Regions from separate parts of the Undibacterium sp. GW821-FHT11B02 genome, predicted to be linked through region 1. Evidence: predicted binding sites of a transcription regulator. Region 1 holds the regulator's gene; the other holds the start of a gene.
The links. Region 1 encodes FliA, which starts transcription of late flagellar genes. Its sites were predicted from a motif close to CTAAAGTTTNNNNNNNNNNNGCCGNTA; they were not measured.

Region 1 (8,978 bases):
GTACTGCGCCGCCACCCCTGCTACCGCAGTCGACGTATCCATGTGCTGACTTGCCGTTTTATTTAGTGCAGTGGGTGATTGCGTCAGGTTTTGATGCAAGGCATTGCTCAACGCTGCAGAAAAATCAATATCCCTGGCTTTGTAATTAGGGGTATCCGCATTGGCAATATTTGATGCCAGCAATTGCTGACGCTGCCCCCTGACGGACAGAGCCGTTTCATGAAAGCGCAAGAAATCATCTAATCCACCAGCCATCATATTCTCCTTTACCACCAGTCAAGCATGCATACGGTTTGCTATACCTTGCATATTATTCGTCACCAGACAAGTTTGATCAGACAATCAGAACGAGAAAACCCCACTTATTCCTGCTTTCAAAAAACTGCAGGAATCCTAAAATGGAATCCGGAACAGATAAAAGCAGGCATCAGAATGAAACTTCCACAACTCACAGGCAAACGCTGGTCAGCATGGCTTTTGATAGCAATGGCTGGCGCAACCGGGATGGCGCACGCAGCCAACCCAGTCACGGCACAAGACCCCGCACAGTTGCGACAGGTCGCACTTGATTTTTTGACACTCCAAACCAACGGCATGAATGGCGAAGTGCAAATCACCGTTGCTGAAGTTGACAAACGCCTCAACCTGCAAGCATGTGATGCACCCAACCCTTATTTACCACCGGGTAGCAAACCCTGGGGCAAAGTTACCCTGGCCATCAAATGTGGCGCACCGGCAACCTGGCTCATCTATTTACAAGCAAATGTGCAGGTAACAGCAGATTATTATGTAACTGCCAATGCACTTTCCCATGGACAAGTGATTACCATGGCCGACCTGAGCAAATTACGTGGTGATATTTCAAAACTGCCGGCAGGTGTCGTTACCAGTCCAGAGCAGGCAATTGGCAAAAGCATGCAGATGTCCCTGGCTTCCGGCAGTATCTTGCGGGCCGATGTCTTGAAAAGCCCATCCGCGGTACAACAAGGGCAATCAGTAAGGGTTATCAGTTCCGGCCCTGGCTTTCAGGTGGCTACCGATGCAATTGCGCTCAATAATGCCTCAGACGGACAAGTCGCCAAAGCAAAAACCAGTTCAGGGCAAACCATTAGCGGCATAGCCAAAAATGGTGGCATTATAGAAATAATTTATTAGCAGAAAAAAATGCTTGCGAGAAATACACTTAAGCTTGTGCAATATTTTTTTGAGGTAAGGTTAAAGTTTAAAATTACACAGCCGATAAACTGGATGTAGATGTTTGTAATTCCCATACTGAGGGTATCGCTGTGAAAATTGATGACGCACTTAACAAGACCTCTGGGCTTCCCGTAAGCCCGCAGCAGGCTCGCACGGAAAAACCGGCAGATAACACGTCGGCTCCGGTTGCGAATTCGTCGAAAGTGCAAATTTCGACCCTGTCCACGCAATTGCAGGCCCTGCAAAGCACACAGGCAAGCAATGCCGTATTTGAGACCAAGAAGGTGGAAGCGATCAAGCTGGCTATTTCTGAGGGACGCTTTCAGGTGAACTCGGAAAAAGTTGCTGACGGGCTTCTGGAAACAGTCAAAGACTTACTTAATGCAAGAAAACGCTAGCCATGAACACAACAAGTTCCGGACACACAGCAATTGAACAATGCCTGCAGGAAGAAATCATCACCATGTCTTCCCTGGCAGAATTGCTGAAAAAAGAGCAGTCTGCACTTGTTGATAGTGATGTCAGCTTGCTTAACGATTACACCCAAAGCAAAGGGCAACTGCTTGGCAAGATGTCTGAACTGGAGAAAAAGCGTAATGCGTTTCTGACGCAACTTGGGTACAAAGCAGATCTGGATGGCATGCAAGCGTATTTACAACAAGCTGGCAGCGCAGATAATGCACATCATACAGCGAATTATTGGGAACAACTCCTGCAAGTGTCTATGCAAGCGAAAGAGGACAACAAGATCAATGGCCAGTTGATCAACCGCAGATTGGCACAAAGCCAGTCCATGTTAAACGTATTACAACAAGGGAATCAAACCACTTCCCCTATGTACGGCCCGAATGGCCAATCGACCATCAAAGGTACATCAGGCAAAGGCTATATTGCCACTTGATTAGCCCTGGATATGATCACGAATAAAAAAACAGACCCTTGATCCGGGTCTGTTTTGCTTTGGCCTGCAGATAATTCACACTGATCTTAGGGAATCGGTACAGCCGGTGTGGTCGCTGGCAAAGGTGATGTCGCTGGCACTGAAGAGGATGAAGGAGTCGCAGGTGCAATCGGTACATCCACAACTGGCTCTGGCAATACTGCCAATATGGTGACCGACACCCGGCGGTTCCTGGCACGACCTTCTATTGTATTATTGTCACTGACCGGCAATTTTGCCCCCTGCCCCACGGCTGTCACCCGGAATTCATCGACACCGTTTTCAGTCAGCAACCTGGCAACCGTGCTGGCGCGCACTGCTGACAATTCCCAGTTTGAAGGGAAGATTGGATTTTTGATGGGTACATTATCTGTGTGTCCCTCTACCTGTATGGCGTGGTTATCCACCTTCAGGACACCGGCAATGGCTTTCAGGGCCTGTATCGAATCCACATTCAGGCGTGCTTCACCAGGCGCAAACAGCAGGCTGGCATTGATTTCGATGGTAATGCCACGACTGGTCTGACTGACCCTGACCTTGCCTTCCCGCACCAGGGGTTCCAGCACTGTCAGGATATCCTTGGCCATGGTCGTCATCTGCGCCTTTTCCTTGCGCAAGGCTTCATTCGTGCGGTTGTTTTTTACCAAAGGCAAAGGGTCAAGCTTGACGATCGGCTCATTCGGCACATCTACCGCCCTGGGGTTGACCATGACCTTGCCAAAAGCACCCGTCAGTGAATTCGACAGCACCCGGTATTTACCTTCATTGAGGGAGGAAATCGCATACATCACCACAAAGAAAGCAAACAACAGGGTAATAAAATCGGCGTAAGAAACCAGCCAGCGATCATGGTTATCGGGCTCTTCGTGGAATTTTCTTCTGGCCATAAGTGTCTTTAGTGCATCACGGCGGGCAAGCCATCAATTTTAATGGTTAGTCAATCGTTCTTCCACCACACGCGGACTATCCCCCAGAGCAATGCTGTAAAAAATGTCAGATAACATTTCCCGCCGGGTGACTTCCCTGTTAATGATTTCTTTTAGTTTGTGACTGACTGGCAAGAACAGCAGGTTGGCCATGCCCACCCCATATATCGTTGCCACAAAGGCCACAGCAATACCGCCACCCAACTTGGATGGGTCAGTGAGGTTTTCCATCACGTGTATCAAACCCAGCACCGCACCCAAAATACCGATGGTGGGGGAATAACCACCTGCAGCTTCCCAAATTTTGGCAGCCTGACGTTGCTCCATCTCATATAACGAAATATCAACGTCCAGGATATCCTTGAGCCTTATCGGGTCTATGCCGTCAATCACCAGGCGCAAGCCCTTGCCAACGAAGGGATCAGTCGACGCATTCATATAGCGTTCGAGGCTGAGAAAACCTTCCCTTCTGGCGACGACGCTCCAGACCAGCGCTTCTTCGACATTCTTTTTGCTATTGTCTGGTGGCTCTGACACGACCCAGCGCAACATGCGCACGCCGTGGGCAAAGGTCTTGATGCGGCTTTGCATCAGGACCGCCCCAATAGTTCCCACTACAACGATCACAAAAGCAGCTGGCTGTACCAGTGAAGAAAGACGCCCCCCCTCCAGCAACTGACCAGAAAGGATGCCGACAACAATCAGTAAAAGTCCGACTATGCTAGCCCAGTCCACGCCTTCTCCCTTAAGTACGCCCTGAGCCTGGCTACCGCCTGACTATGCAATTGTGACACCCGTGACTCGGACACCCCCATCACGGCCCCGATTTCCTTCAAGTTTAATTCTTGCTCATAATACAAGCCCATCAGCAATTTTTCACGCTCGGGCAAACTGTCAATCGCCCCGATTACAGCATCACGGAAGTCATCATTGAGCAAATCCTGCAAGGGGTCGCCTGACAAGTCAGAACAATAATGATCGAGAAAATGTTCTTTCGTGTCGGCGTCATGAAAGTCTTCGTAATACACCAGTTGATGGCCACCACTGTCGGTCAGCATGTCCTGGTATTCTTCCAGCGACAGCTTGAGCGATTTGGCAACCTCGGTTTCCAGCGGTGGCCTGCCCAGCTTTTGCTGCAGGGTGTTCATGGCATTTTCTATTTTGCGCATGTTCTGGCGCACGCCACGCGGCAACCAGTCACTGCTGCGCAACTCATCCAGCATGGCCCCACGTATGCGCTGCACGGCATAGGTTTCAAACTGGGCACCATGCGTGTCTTCATAGCGGTTGACGGCATCCAGCAAACCGATCATGCCAGCCTGCACAAGATCATCCACCTCCACACTGGGAGGCAGACGCGCCTTCAACTGGTAAGCAAGTCGCTTGACCAGTGGGGCATGCTCCCTAAGGAGGAAGTTTTTATCTGACTTTCCGCTAGCGGTGTACATGTGATTATATTCCGAGACCGACACCCAGCTCAGGGACTCCCTCTAAACATAATGTCGAACGCGCAGTCATTGCCAATTGTTCCGCCAGTTTCGAAAAAGCCAGCGAAGCACGCGCCTTGGGAAAAGCGTCAATCACGGAGCGACCCAAATGCGCAGCCTTTCTTACATGTTCATCTTCCGGCACATGGCCGACATAGTGCAAAGGCACCGCCAGATAACGGCTGGCAGCCTGCGCCATATTTGTGTAAATCAATCTCGCCTCTTTTTCTGATGCGCCGGATACTAAAATTCCATAACCGCGCCGTCCTACCCTGTTACTGACCCGTTTGATCAAGCCATATGCGGCCTTGATCATATGCGGATCAGCAGAAACCTGTATCACCAATTCACTGTCATCCAGCGATGCCAGCGGAAATGCGTCATTCGCATTAATGTCGCCATCGACCATCACCAGGTCAGCCTGATTTGCCACGACATCAAACACTTCAGTCAATTGCCGCGCACTTTCTGGCGGCAAGCCTGAAGCTATTGATGCCTGCCTGGTCAACATCGTCACCGACAAACCTGCGGCTACCAATTTGATTGCATCCTTCATTGTACGCTGTTGTCTCGCTACATCCAACAAGGTACGATCATTGCTTGCATTCAGCCAGGCCCCCACGCTATTGTCCGAGGCCCGCGCATCGATCATCAACACTTCATTACCCTGTCTTGCCAGTGACACACCAAGGTTGACCAACATGCCACTTTTTTCATCTTCTTTCAAAGCCGACAAAAAAGTAAACACCCTGGGTTTGGGGCCAGCCAGCATGCGACGCAAACCTTCTGCCTGATCAAAACTAGCCAAGGGACACCTCCTGCGACATGCCTGCAGCACGTGCCGCATTCCCTGCCCCCATGGTGCCAGCCATCAGCAAAGGCAATTCTTCATCCAGGAAACGGAAAGCTGCAGTCTCACGTTTCAGTTTAAAAGCGCGATCAATCAGATACAGCTTGTTGGCGATGTGCAGGTCTTCTGGCACCCGCTGACCGCTGGCCACGTAATACACCATCAGTTTCTGGCGTATCGCAATATCCAAAGCCCCGCCTATGGTGGCAGCCTCGTCAAGCTTAGTCAAAATACAACCTGCCAGGCCATTGCCCTGATAAGCACGCACTACTTCGCTCAGTGTTTCACCAGTCGAAGTGGCATTCAGACACAGCAAACGCTTTACCGGAGTGTCTGTTCCAGACAACATGGCAACCTGTTCTGTCACCATTTTATCGCGCTGACTGACACCAACAGTATCGATCAATACGGTATGTTTGTTTTTGAGTTCGGACAAGGCAATGCGCAAATCCGCCTCATCCTTGACGGCATGCACCATGACGCCAAGTATCTTGCCGTAAATGCGCAATTGCTCGAAACCACCAATACGATAGCCGTCGGTGGTGATCAGGGCCAGCTTGGAAGGACCATGGCGCATCACACAACGCGCTGCCAGTTTGGCCGTAGTGGTGGTCTTGCCAACGCCAGTCGGGCCTACCAAGGCATAGACGCCACCTTTTTCCAGCATTTCGTTTTCATTGTCGATGGTGGACAGATTACGTACCAACGTATTCTTGATCCAGTCCAGACCATTTTCGACCTTACCCGCTTCCGGCAATTTTTCAACCAGATAACGCGACAAGCCCGCACTGAAACCAGTTGCCAGCATTTCACGCAGAATATCTGCCTTCTGCGGATGCCGCTTCTGGGTTTGGGTCCAGGATATTTCTGCCAGTTGCGACTCCAGCATGCTGCGCATGGAACGAATTTCCGACATCACGTTATTCAACTCACCCGCGCTGACAGCCGCCTCAATATCGGCATCCATGGCAACAGCCGGTTTCAGCGGACGATGAATAACTGCCGGTGCTTCGGCCTGATAACGTGGCGCAAAACGCGGTGCATCGGGTATTGGCGGCGCCAGTGATGTTGCGGATGCCATTGACGCTGCTGACGCTGATAACGCTGGCGTATCATCGCCGGACGATGGCGTAATGGCACTGATAGCCTCATCAGCCATGGCCAAAATCTCGACCTTGCCACCGACATTGCGGTTAGACAAAATTACCGCGTCAGCGCCCAGGGCATCCCGCAACATGCGCAAAGCTTCGCGAGAAGTATTCGCGGTAAATTTTCTGACGTTCATGATTGACCTCCGACCAGGCTGGTGACTTTAATTGTTTTTGTTTCGGGTAATTCTGCGTGCGACAAGACTTTCAGTTGCGGTACCGTGCGACGCAAGAAGCGTGACAGCAAAGCCCGCAGCGGTGCCGGTACCAGCAAGACTGGTGTCAGCCCCAATTGTTCCTGATGCTGGGCGGCAGCCTCGGTCTGGCTGGCCAATGTGTCTGCCAGGCCGGGTTCAATACCGGCACCATCTGCACCACTGGTCTGCAGGGCTTGCATGAGCAGTCGTTCCAGGCGATTGTCCAGCGTCATCACGGTCAACTCATTCCCGGTTGGGAATATCTGCTGCACAATGGCACGGCCCAGGGCAATCCGCACCTGGGCAGTCAGCTCACCTGCATCCTGGGTATGTGTGGCCTGTTCTGACAGACATTCGATGATGGTGCGCATATCTCGGATATGCACACCTTCTATCAACAGGTTCTGCAAGACTTTTTGCAGTACCGACAAAGGCAGGATTTTCGGCACCAGCTCTTCCACCATCTTCGGCATATCTTTAGCCAGATGATCCATCAGCAACTGTACTTCCTGACGGCCCAGCAATTCGGCGGCGTGGGAAGTGATCAGATGATTCAGATGAGTAGCAATGACAGTCCCGGAATCCACGACGGTATACCCCATAGATTGAGCCTGATCACGCATGCTTGCGTCGATCCAGACAGCAGGCAGGCCAAAGGCAGGGTCATTCGTGACCGCACCTGGCAAATTACCAGTGACCATCCCCGGGTTAATCGCCAGGTACTGACCACTGAGTGCTTCGCCTACGCCCACTTCCACCCCCTTGAGGGTGATGCGATAGGCAGACGGCTTGAGTTCGAGGTTGTCGCGGATATGCACAGGTGGCGACAAAAAGCCGACTTCCTGTGCAAATTTTTTGCGTATGCCTTTGATACGGCGCAGCAATTCGCCACCCTGGTTTTTATCCACCAGCGGGATCAGGCGATAACCAACTTCCAGCCCCAGGGTATCGACCGGCATAATATCTTGCCAGGTTGCTTCTTCCATCTCTTGGGCTGCTGCGGGAGTGTCTTGTTTTTCTTCTGTGACAGGAGCGATCTGATTACGCTTGTTCAACAGATATCCGCCGCCACACAAGATTGCGGCAAGCAAGATGAAGGCGATATGCGGCATGCCGGGTATCAGGCCCATGCCACCGATAATACCGCCCGTAATAATCATGACCTGCGGTTTGGCAAACAACTGGCCAATCAACTGACCACTGATATCCTGGTCACTGGCTACACGCGACACGACGACACCGGCTGCAGTAGAAATGATCAGGGAAGGAATCTGCGCGACCAGGCCATCACCAATCGCCAGCAGCGTGTAGTTTTTCAGCGCAGAAGCGAAATCCAGATCATGCTGCACCATGCCGACGATCAGACCACCGACGATATTGATCACCGTAACCATGATGCCAGCCACCGCGTCACCGCGTACGTATTTACTGGCACCGTCCATGGCACCGTAAAATTCTGCTTCTTGTGCAACTTCGGTGCGACGACGACGGGCTTCTTGCTCAGCTATCAAACCGGCATTCAAATCAGCATCAATCGCCATCTGCTTGCCTGGCATCGCATCCAGGGCAAAACGTGCGCCCACTTCAGCAATACGGCCAGCACCTTTGGTCACAACAGTAAAGTTGATGATGGTCAGGATAATAAACACCACGATACCAACGGTGTAATTACCACCAATCAGAAAGTGGCCGAAAGCTTCAATCACCTTACCGGCGGCATCCGGACCGGTATGGCCCTCGGTCAAAACAACCCGTGTAGAAGCCACGTTCAGGGACAGGCGCAGCATGGTACTGACCAGCAAAACGGTCGGAAACACCATAAAATCCAGCGGCTTTACCGTATACAGACTGGTCAGCAAGACGATGATCGCAATCGCAATATTAAAGCTGAAAAACACGTCAAGTACAAATGCCGGCAAGGGCAACACCATCATCGCCAGCATCAGGATAATCAGGAAAGGCGCGGCCAACGCCCGGGAATTCATACCGTTCATCCAGACAGGTAATTTGAGGCTATTCATGCTGGGGCTCCTGCTTGATTATTCGGGTCCAGCTCAGGTGGTACATATAAGTCATTCGGTTCCATCGGTTTATTTCCAGCACCTGTGCGATAACTGCGTAACTGATATACATAAGCCAGCACCTCGGCCACGGCAGCGTACAAAGCTTCAGGGATTTCATCGCCAAGATCTGTATGTTTAAACAGCGCACGCGCCAGCGGTGGTGCCTCCAG
Region 2 (8,978 bases), on a different contig from region 1:
GCTGGGCTGGTTGATGCAGACCGTATCCCGCAAAACGGCATGGCTACTATCCGTGTATGGCAGGCGAATATCAGCAAAACCATCATCGCGCATATTCCCATGACTGACGGCGCTGTGCAGGAAACCGGCGATTTTGAGCTGGATGGTGTGACCTTCCCGGCGGCCGAAGTGCAACTGGAATTCATGGACCCGGCGGCAGATGAAGATGGTGAGGGTGGCTCCATGTTCCCAACAGGTAATCTGGTTGATGAGCTGGAAGTGCCGGGTGTCGGGACGCTGAAGGCGACCATGATCAATGCCGGCATTCCCACCATTTTTGTAAACGCAGAGGCGATAGGCTATACCGGTACGGAATTGCAGGACGCCATCAATAGTGATGCTGAAGCCCTGGCCATGTTTGAAACCATACGTGCCCATGGGGCATTGCGTATGGGCCTGATCAAGGATATCAGCGAAGCAGCACAGCGCCAGCACACGCCCAAGGTGGCGTTTGTTGCCAGGCCTGTCGATTATGTGTCATCCAGTGGCAAGCAGGTCAAGGCTGCTGATGTGGATTTGCTGGTGCGCGCCCTGTCCATGGGCAAGCTGCATCATGCCATGATGGGTACAGCGGCAGTGGCGATTGGTACTGCCGCTGCGATACCTGGCACGCTGGTGAATCTGGCGGCTGGCGGTGGCGCACGCACTGCAGTACGTTTTGGTCACCCGTCCGGCACATTGCGGGTAGGCGCGGAAGCAACGCAGGTCAATGGCGAGTGGAGCGTCACCAAAGCCATCATGAGCCGCAGCGCACGCGTATTGATGGAAGGCTGGGTACGCGTACCTGCTGCAGATCTTTACTGACAGGACAACGGATTTGAATTGAAATAGCTTTATGCACGTCAAAGTGCAGGCATGGCCTCGCGCCAGCGCCACTGTTCAAGAATAAAAATAAGCGCTCAGCGGTGCGGTAACAACTGGACTATTTTGTGATACCGAAGGAGACAGCATGACTTACGCAGCGTTTTATCAGGAATCAATACAGGATCCGCAAGGCTTTTGGGCCAAAGAAGCGCAATTGATAGATTGGCACAAGCCGTATGAACAGGTGCTGGACCACAGCAAACCACCATTCGCAAAATGGTTTGTCGGCGGTGAAACGAATCTCTGCTACAACGCCGTGGACCGCTGGCTGGAAAAGCAGGCAGACCAACCTGCATTGATCGCCATCTCTACCGAAACCAATGCCGAGAAAACCTATAGCTTTTCCGAACTGCATGGCGAGGTGCAGCGCATGGCCGCTATTATGTTGAGTCTGGGTGTGAAGCAGGGCGACAGGGTATTGATCTACATGCCCATGATTGCAGAGGCCGCTTTTGCCATGCTGGCCTGTGCCCGTATAGGCGCGGTGCATTCCGTGGTGTTTGGTGGCTTTGCTTCAAAAAGCCTGGGTACGCGGATTGATGATGCCAAGCCTGTGCTGGTGGTGTCAGCAGATGCCGGTATGCGTGGTGGCAAGGCTGTGCCGTATAAACCCTTGCTGGATGAAGCTATAGCACTGGCCGAACACAAACCCGCACATGTCTTGCTGGTGAATCGTGGTCTGGATGCCATGCAGCTGGTGGCTGGGCGTGATGTCGATTATGCGACAGCCAGAGAGCGGCATTGGGATGCGCAGGTAGCTGTCACCTGGCTGGAATCAAATGCCATGTCCTATGTCTTGTACACGTCCGGGACGACTGGCAAGCCCAAGGGCGTGCAGCGCGATGTCGGTGGTTACGCTGTGGCATTGGCTTCGTCGATGAAACATATTTTCTGTGGCAAGCCGGGGGAAACCTATTTCGCCACTTCGGACATAGGTTGGGTGGTGGGGCATTCCTACATCGTGTATGGCCCGTTGATTGCCGGTATGGCCACCATCATGTATGAGGGCACGCCGATTCGTCCGGATGCGGGTATCTGGTGGAGCATCGTTGAAAAATACAAGGTCACACGCATGTTCTCTGCACCGACAGCGGTACGTGTCTTGAAGAAGCATCCATCTGAGTTGATGCGCAAATACGATCTGTCTTCACTGAAAGCGCTGTACCTGGCCGGTGAACCACTGGATGAAACCACATCCAGCTGGATCGCCAACGAGCTTGGCGTACCGATCATCGATAATTACTGGCAGACCGAAACGGGCTGGCCCATCTTGTCAGTTGCCCGCGGCATTGAACAAACCGCCACCCGGTTGGGCAGCCCTGGTGTCGCTATGTACGGGTACAACGTGCACATCATTAATGAAAATACGGGCGCGGAATGTGGTGTCAATGAAAAGGGTGTCGTCGCCATCAAGGGGCCTTTGCCGCCAGGTTGCATGCAAACCGTGTTCGGTGATGATGAGCGTTTTGTTAGCACGTATTGGACCAACTTTGCGCATGAGCAGTTGTACTCAACTTTTGACTGGGGCATCAGGGATGCTGATGGCTATTATTTTATTCTGGGCCGTACCGATGATGTCATCAACGTCGCCGGGCATCGTCTGGGTACCCGTGAGATAGAAGAGAGTATTTCCAGTCACCCGCAAATTTCTGAAGTGGCGGTAGTCGGGGTCGAAGACAAGCTCAAAGGACAGGTAGCAGTTGCTTTTGCCATACTCAAACATCCTGAACTTGCCGCTACACCAGAACAAAAGCGGGCACTCGAAGGTGAAGTGATGGCTGTGGTAGACAAGCAACTGGGGGCCGTGGCGCGACCAGCGCGTGTGCATTTTGTCAACATGCTGCCAAAAACCCGTTCCGGTAAATTATTGCGTCGCTCGATACAGGCGATTTGTGAGGGGCGTGATGCAGGGGATTTGACGACAATAGAAGATCCCTCGTCTTTACAGCAAATTTTGGCGATCTTGAAAGCCTGACGAGTGCACTAAAGGGAAAATGAAAAAGGGAAGGAGAGCTATCGCTCCTTCCCTTTTTCTTTGTGTTTATGTATTCAAACCAGTAAGGCGGCAGCCAATGTCCTGACTTCTTCTTCTGATTCTTCAAGTATGCTGTTGAGCGTGCCGTCACCGACGACGAAATCAATTTCTGATGAATATTGTTCAGACTCTTCGGCGTAGGAATGAATGTCCATGGGCGAATGTGTAGCTGCCAGTTCATTCGCCAGCAGCAAGGTATCACCCAGGGTTTCTGGCGGCATGGCACGCAAGCCAAACCAGAGCGCTTGCACGGCTTCCACCACCGTCTGCGGTAATTTCAGGCTTTGTATGACAGCAGTTCCGATTTGTGTCTCTGAAGATTCACGATCAATAATGGTGTCGGAGAAGGATGGCAAATCATCAGGACTGGAATCCGGGGCCGGCAGATCACGTTCTATCAGTGATGGGTATTCATCTACCCGCGATAGCAGGTAGAAATTGCCAACTTCATGCACGATGCCCGCAAACATTGCCGTGTCAGGGTCTACCTTGGTAACGCGACGGGCAATCACCTGGGCCAGCGCAGCGACTTGGGCGGTATGCTCCCATAACTTATTGGTCATGGCCTGCAATTGCCTGTTCTTGCTGGTGCCTGCCAACTGTCGCATGACCAGTGAGGCAACCACTGCCCGCAAAGTACGAAAACCCAGGCGGTTAATGGCTGCCTTGACACTGGTCACATCGGTGCCCCGGCTATAGGCGGCAGAATTGGCAATCGCGACCATTCTGGCAGCAAGAAATGGCTCATTCAAGACCAGTTTGGTCGCTGTATCAAGGCTGCAATTTGGATCATCCAGTGTTTGTTGAAGTTTAAGGGAAGCCGCCACGTTTGTCGGAAACACCAGTTCGCCGCGTTGAGCTTGCTCGGCAATGCTGTTGAGTGCATCGATTTTATTCATCGCAGATGTCATTTGCACAAATTAAACATACATGATTGTGGGCGGACTTGCTGCCCATAGAGTCAGGGAGACGCGGCATTGCTGCCGCTTGTTGTCTGTCTCCATGATTTAGCTTATTTCAGGTCAACATGTCCAAGACCTATAGTTCCAGATTTCATTCTGCTTCAGATAATGTTACAGGTCAATCAAGCGATGCAAAATAAAGTAAATCTACATCAATTTGTCTTTTGGCTGGCTATCCATTTATCTATTTTGGCTTCGAGCAAAGCCAATGGCAAAGTGCCGTCGCTGAGCACCATATCATGGAACTGGCGCAAATCGAAACGTGGGCCGAGTGTAGCGCTGGCCCTTTGACGTAATTCCATAATTTTCAGTGAACCTATCTTGTAGCCCAGCGCCTGACCAGGCCAGGCCATATAGCGCTCCGTCGCCTGGCGTGAGGCTGCCTCGCTATAACCCAGAGTCGCCTGCTGGTATTGAATCGCCTGTTCGCGTGTCCAGCCCTTGGCGTGCAAGCCGGTATCCACCACCAGACGGGTTGCACGCAAGAGTTCATCAGTCAGGTGACCCAGATAGGCGCTGGGGTCGTTTTCATACAATCCCATCTCTTTACCCAGGGTTTCGGCATACAGAGCCCAGCCTTCGGTATAGGCATTATTACCGCCAAATTTGCGGAATTTTGGGATATCCAATTCTTGTGATCTTGCCAAGTGAAAATGATGGCCTGGCTGGCCTTCATGCAGATACAGGGTTTTCATGCCAGCTGTGCTGTAGTCGGCTGGATTATTGATGACGGCCCAGAACACACCTGGGCGGGAGCCATCAAACGCCGGCTGGGTGTAGTGGTCAGATGCAGTCAGCCGGCTGATTTCCGGTTCTGCACGAATATCCAGCGCGGCTTTGGGCATCCTGGCAAATAGTTCAGGCAGTTTCGCTACGACCATTTTTTCGATCTTGTGATACCCATCCAACACTTCTGCCTCGGTCTTGTAAGGGCGATATTGGGGTTGAGTATCTATCCAGGCAGGCAGACCTGCCGGGTCACCCTGATAGCCAAGCTTTGGGCCCAGGGCAATAAACTCACTTTGTATGCGCGCTACTTCTTTCAGGCCCAGGGCATGGATTTGTTCCGGGTTAAGATCAGTAGTGGTCTGGTCTTTGACCCAGGCGCGATACCAGATATCGCCATTGGGCAGGGCGCTCCAGCCACTGCTGCTGCGGCTGCCAGCCAGGTAATCGGTGGACAGGAAATGATTGAACTGGCGTAGCGCAGGTAATACTTTGCTGTTTAGTGCCAGGCTGTATTCGCGGTTCAGGGCTTGTTTGTCTGCAGTTGAAAAATCGGCTGGGAAATTTTTGATGGGTGCGTAGTAAGCATGTTCCTCAAGTTTTTCCGTTGCCAATTGTGCAAATTGCGGCAGTGCGGAATTTACCAGTGCTTTCGGTAACACGATGCCACGCTGCATGCCTTCCCGCATATTGCTGGTGGCTTGATTCAACCAGGCGGGCAATTGCGTCAAACGATGCAGGAAGATTCTATATTGCCGGACTGTTTTCAGCGGCTGGGCACTTTGACCAGACGCAAACTGTGCCAAGGTGACCGGCACGCTATCCATTTGATTGAGCGGCAATAGTTGATTATCAAATTTGGCAATGTCGAGATTGGCCTTGATTTCAAAATCCAGGCAATCATAGGTCACGGTATCTGCTAACGATAAGTCATTGCGCCTGATTTTGGCCAGCCTGGTGGCGATATCCTGCCACATGGTGACCTGTTTGGCCTTGACCGCAGGCGCAATGGTCATGGGCAGCTTGTCATCAAAGCGGGTATCGCCGTTATAGGAAGCCCCTATTGGCTCAAAGGCGGCCTGCTTGTCGTAATAATATTCAGCCAGCAAATTCAGCCGCCTGCCTGTTTCCGTGTTTGTCTTGACACTGACGGGTTGCGCTTGCCCGATTTTTGGCTCTGGCGTCGTGGCGGCATGTGCCAACATGGTAACTGAACTCAGCAAACCAGCTGAAAGAAGGATACTGGTTAAGGAGCGCAATTTGTTCATGTGAACTTTCCGTAGAAGAGTGATTGAAAAATAGTTTGCAAGCTTATCAGAACTTGGAATTCATCAATACGAGCGTATTTGTTTGTATTGTAGAAATTTGCGTTATGCAGCTTTGCATTTTGTTTGTGTAAAAGTTTGTTTGTAGACTGTCATTTGTCAGTTGCAGTTCCATCAATGCTCAAAACTAAATCTTCTTTTCTTGACGTTCTTGTATAAAGCTTTTTGAACTTTGACCGTTAGATGAGGTGATCACGCACATTTCGTCTGAATGCTCATCAGTTCAAAATTGGCGTGTTGATAGAACTGGCATCAGGCGTGCATGGCATGCGTGGTCGCATCCCTATATGGGCTGCGATGGTGGACTATTATGTATTGAAAAGCAAACGGTCACTGCTGCAAGTTCGCTGTCTTTATTAGTAGTGCAAGGCGGGAGCGCATCGTGAAAATTGTTTCCTCAGACATATCCCTGTCATCCAGTCATATTGCCAGTAGTACTCTTGAAACGCAGGACAAGTTGCGTGCCTGGGTAGGCGACACACGTCCGGATTTTGAAGGGCGCAACGCAGACTTGCCAGCAAATTTGCGTAATGTTTCCGCCAATGTGCAAATTTCAGATGCGGGACGCGCTGCCCAGGCAGCACCACAAACTTCTGCCACTCAGACCGATGCTGTACAGCAGGCCAGCGACGAGGCTGAAAATGATCCGCGTATACGCCTGATCATGTACATCATTGAATTGATGACCGGTAAAAAAATTAATACCTTGAGTAGTGCCGACATTGAGTCCGGTGCAGCAGCAAGCACGGCGCAGCCTTCAGCTAGCACAACCACAGCTCAACCGGCGCAGTCAGCCGCACCCAGCAAGGCAGGCTGGGGTGTTGAGGTGGATACGCATGAATCCTATACTGAAACTGAACAGACTTCTTTCAAGGCCAGTGGAAAAATTGTCACGGCAGACAATAAGGAAATCAGTTTTAATCTTTCCTTCGATCTTAATCGCAGCTATCACGAAGAAAGTGATACCCATGTCCGTCTTGGCGACGCCAAGAAAGTGGATCCTTTGGTCGTCAATTTCTCTGGCGATTCTACTCAACTTACTTCGCAGAAATTTGCCTTTGATCTGAATGGGGATGGCACAAAAGAAAACATATCCTTTGTCCAGGGCGCAGGTTTCCTGGCGCTGGATAAAAATAATGACGGCAAGATTAATAACGGCACCGAATTGTTTGGCCCCGGTACTGGTAATGGCTTCTCTGAACTGGCTGCTTATGACAGCGATGGCAATCACTGGATAGATGAAAATGATGCGGTATACCAGAAGCTAAAAGTGTGGACCAAGGACAGTGCAGGTCATGATCAGCTACAGACGTTGAAACAGGCTAATGTGGGTGCCCTGTATCTGGGTAACGCAAGTACCCAGTATGCCTTGAATAATGCGCAGAACCAATCGGACGGACAACTACGTTCTTCAGGTGTGTGGCTGAGCGAAGATGGAAAAGCGCATAGCCTGCAACAGGTAGATTTATCTGTGTGAGCAATTTTTAGGACTTACGCAAAACCGCCCCAACTGCGTTGCAGCGCCTTGCCGTACTAAAGTACTGTCTTCGTCGCTGACGGTGTAGTCGGGGTTTCAGGCGACATGTTGCCTGCCGACGGAACGAACCTCCCCTGCAAGGGAGGTTTCCTAAAAGCGATAGCCTTGCTGGGACAATTTTGCGTAAGTCCTATTTTTATCTGAATTTACTTATTAGATTTTCGCACAGAAAAAACAGATCCTTAACGGGAGCTGTTTTTTGTGTGACAGTTTTGTTTCAAAATAATTTTAGAATTCTTCCCAATCTGCACTTTCGCCAGTAGGTGGTTTTTCTGATGCTGATTGTCTTGTTGCTGGCCGGGCGGCCGAAGTGGCGGAAGCTTTGTTCGTTGCCTTACCCAATTTCAAGGGTGCGTGTGCCGGTTTGGCAGCAGCAGGGCTGGCCTTGCTGATAGCAATTGATGTTGGTTTTTGTTGCACAACATCCAATTTGAATACACTGACTGCCTGTGCCAGTGCACCAGCCTGTTCCTGCATGCTTTCTGCCGCAGCAGATGCTTGTTCAACCAGCGCGGCATTTTGCGTCGTCATTTCATCCATGCGGGAAATAGCCAGGTTGACTTGTTCTATGCCTGCACTCTGTTCCTGGCTGGCTGCTGTGATTTCACTCATGATATCGGCCACATGCTTGATGGAAGTCACAATTTCATCCATGGTCATACCGGCTTCATCAACCAGTTTGTTACCCAGATTGACTTTTTCAACTGAATCATTAATCAGGGTCTTGATCTCTTTTGCGGCACTGGCGCTGCGCTGCGCCAGGTTCCTGACTTCGGCTGCTACCACTGCAAATCCGCGTCCCTGTTCACCGGCACGTGCGGCTTCCACTGCAGCGTTCAGAGCCAGGATGTTGGTCTGGAAGGCAATACTGTCGATCACCCCGATAATATCGACGATCTTGCCTGAACTGTCTTTGATCGAACCCATGGTGTTGACCACTTGGCCAACGATATGCCCACCTTTGGTAGCGACGTCAGATGCTGAGATCGCCAGTTGATTCGCCTGGCGGGCATTGTCTGCATTTTGTTTGACGGTTGATGTCAGCTCTTCCATTGAAGATGCTGTTTCTTCCAGTGCGCTGGCCTGTGATTCGGTACGGCCAGACAGGTCAGCATTGCCGGATGCGATTTCACTTGAAGCGGTAGAAATCATTTCAGTACTGCTATGCACCTGACTGATGGTCATCACCAGGCTATTGTTCATGTCGGCCAGGGCACTCAGCAATTGCCCGGTTTCATCGCGTGAACGAACTTCTATCTTGCCGGTCAGGTCACCATTTGCCACTCTCGTGGCAACTTTGACTGCGGCATCCAGCGGGCCAGTGATCGAGCGTGCAATCCATGCTGCAACGGCGGCACTGAGGATCAGGGCGATGATTCCAAGGACGATCATCAGGTTGCGCGAGAACATGATGATGCTCTTGATTTCTTCACCGTTTGTTGCCATGTCAGATTTTTGAATATCTGCCAGGGCGTTGATGTCAGTCAGCG

Region 2: the regulator FliA is predicted to act here: its motif matches at 6,107-6,133, upstream of AC1RVX_RS19415 (SPM autocatalytic domain-containing protein).

The regions. Positions count from the first base shown of each region.
Region 1 covers NZ_JBXASD010000007.1:16,002-24,979, reverse strand. Annotated here, with positions in the region: gene flgB (flagellar basal body rod protein FlgB) at 1-255, opposite strand, end outside; gene flgA (flagellar basal body P-ring formation chaperone FlgA) at 433-1,155, shown strand; gene flgM (flagellar biosynthesis anti-sigma factor FlgM) at 1,287-1,595, shown strand; gene AC1RVX_RS15840 (flagella synthesis protein FlgN) at 1,598-2,098, shown strand; gene motD (flagellar motor protein MotD) at 2,185-3,024, opposite strand; gene AC1RVX_RS15830 (flagellar motor protein) at 3,064-3,798, opposite strand; gene AC1RVX_RS15825 (RNA polymerase sigma factor FliA) at 3,780-4,511, opposite strand; gene AC1RVX_RS15820 (MinD/ParA family ATP-binding protein) at 4,516-5,358, opposite strand; gene flhF (flagellar biosynthesis GTPase FlhF) at 5,351-6,685, opposite strand; gene flhA (flagellar biosynthesis protein FlhA) at 6,682-8,766, opposite strand; gene flhB (flagellar biosynthesis protein FlhB) at 8,763-8,978, opposite strand, start outside.
Region 2 covers NZ_JBXASD010000009.1:33,791-42,768, forward strand. Annotated here, with positions in the region: gene prpF (2-methylaconitate cis-trans isomerase PrpF) at 1-843, shown strand, start outside; gene AC1RVX_RS19400 (propionate--CoA ligase) at 989-2,878, shown strand; gene AC1RVX_RS19405 (HDOD domain-containing protein) at 2,953-3,837, opposite strand; gene AC1RVX_RS19410 (DUF885 domain-containing protein) at 4,053-5,894, opposite strand; gene AC1RVX_RS19415 (SPM autocatalytic domain-containing protein) at 6,334-7,428, shown strand; gene AC1RVX_RS19420 (methyl-accepting chemotaxis protein) at 7,717-8,978, opposite strand, start outside.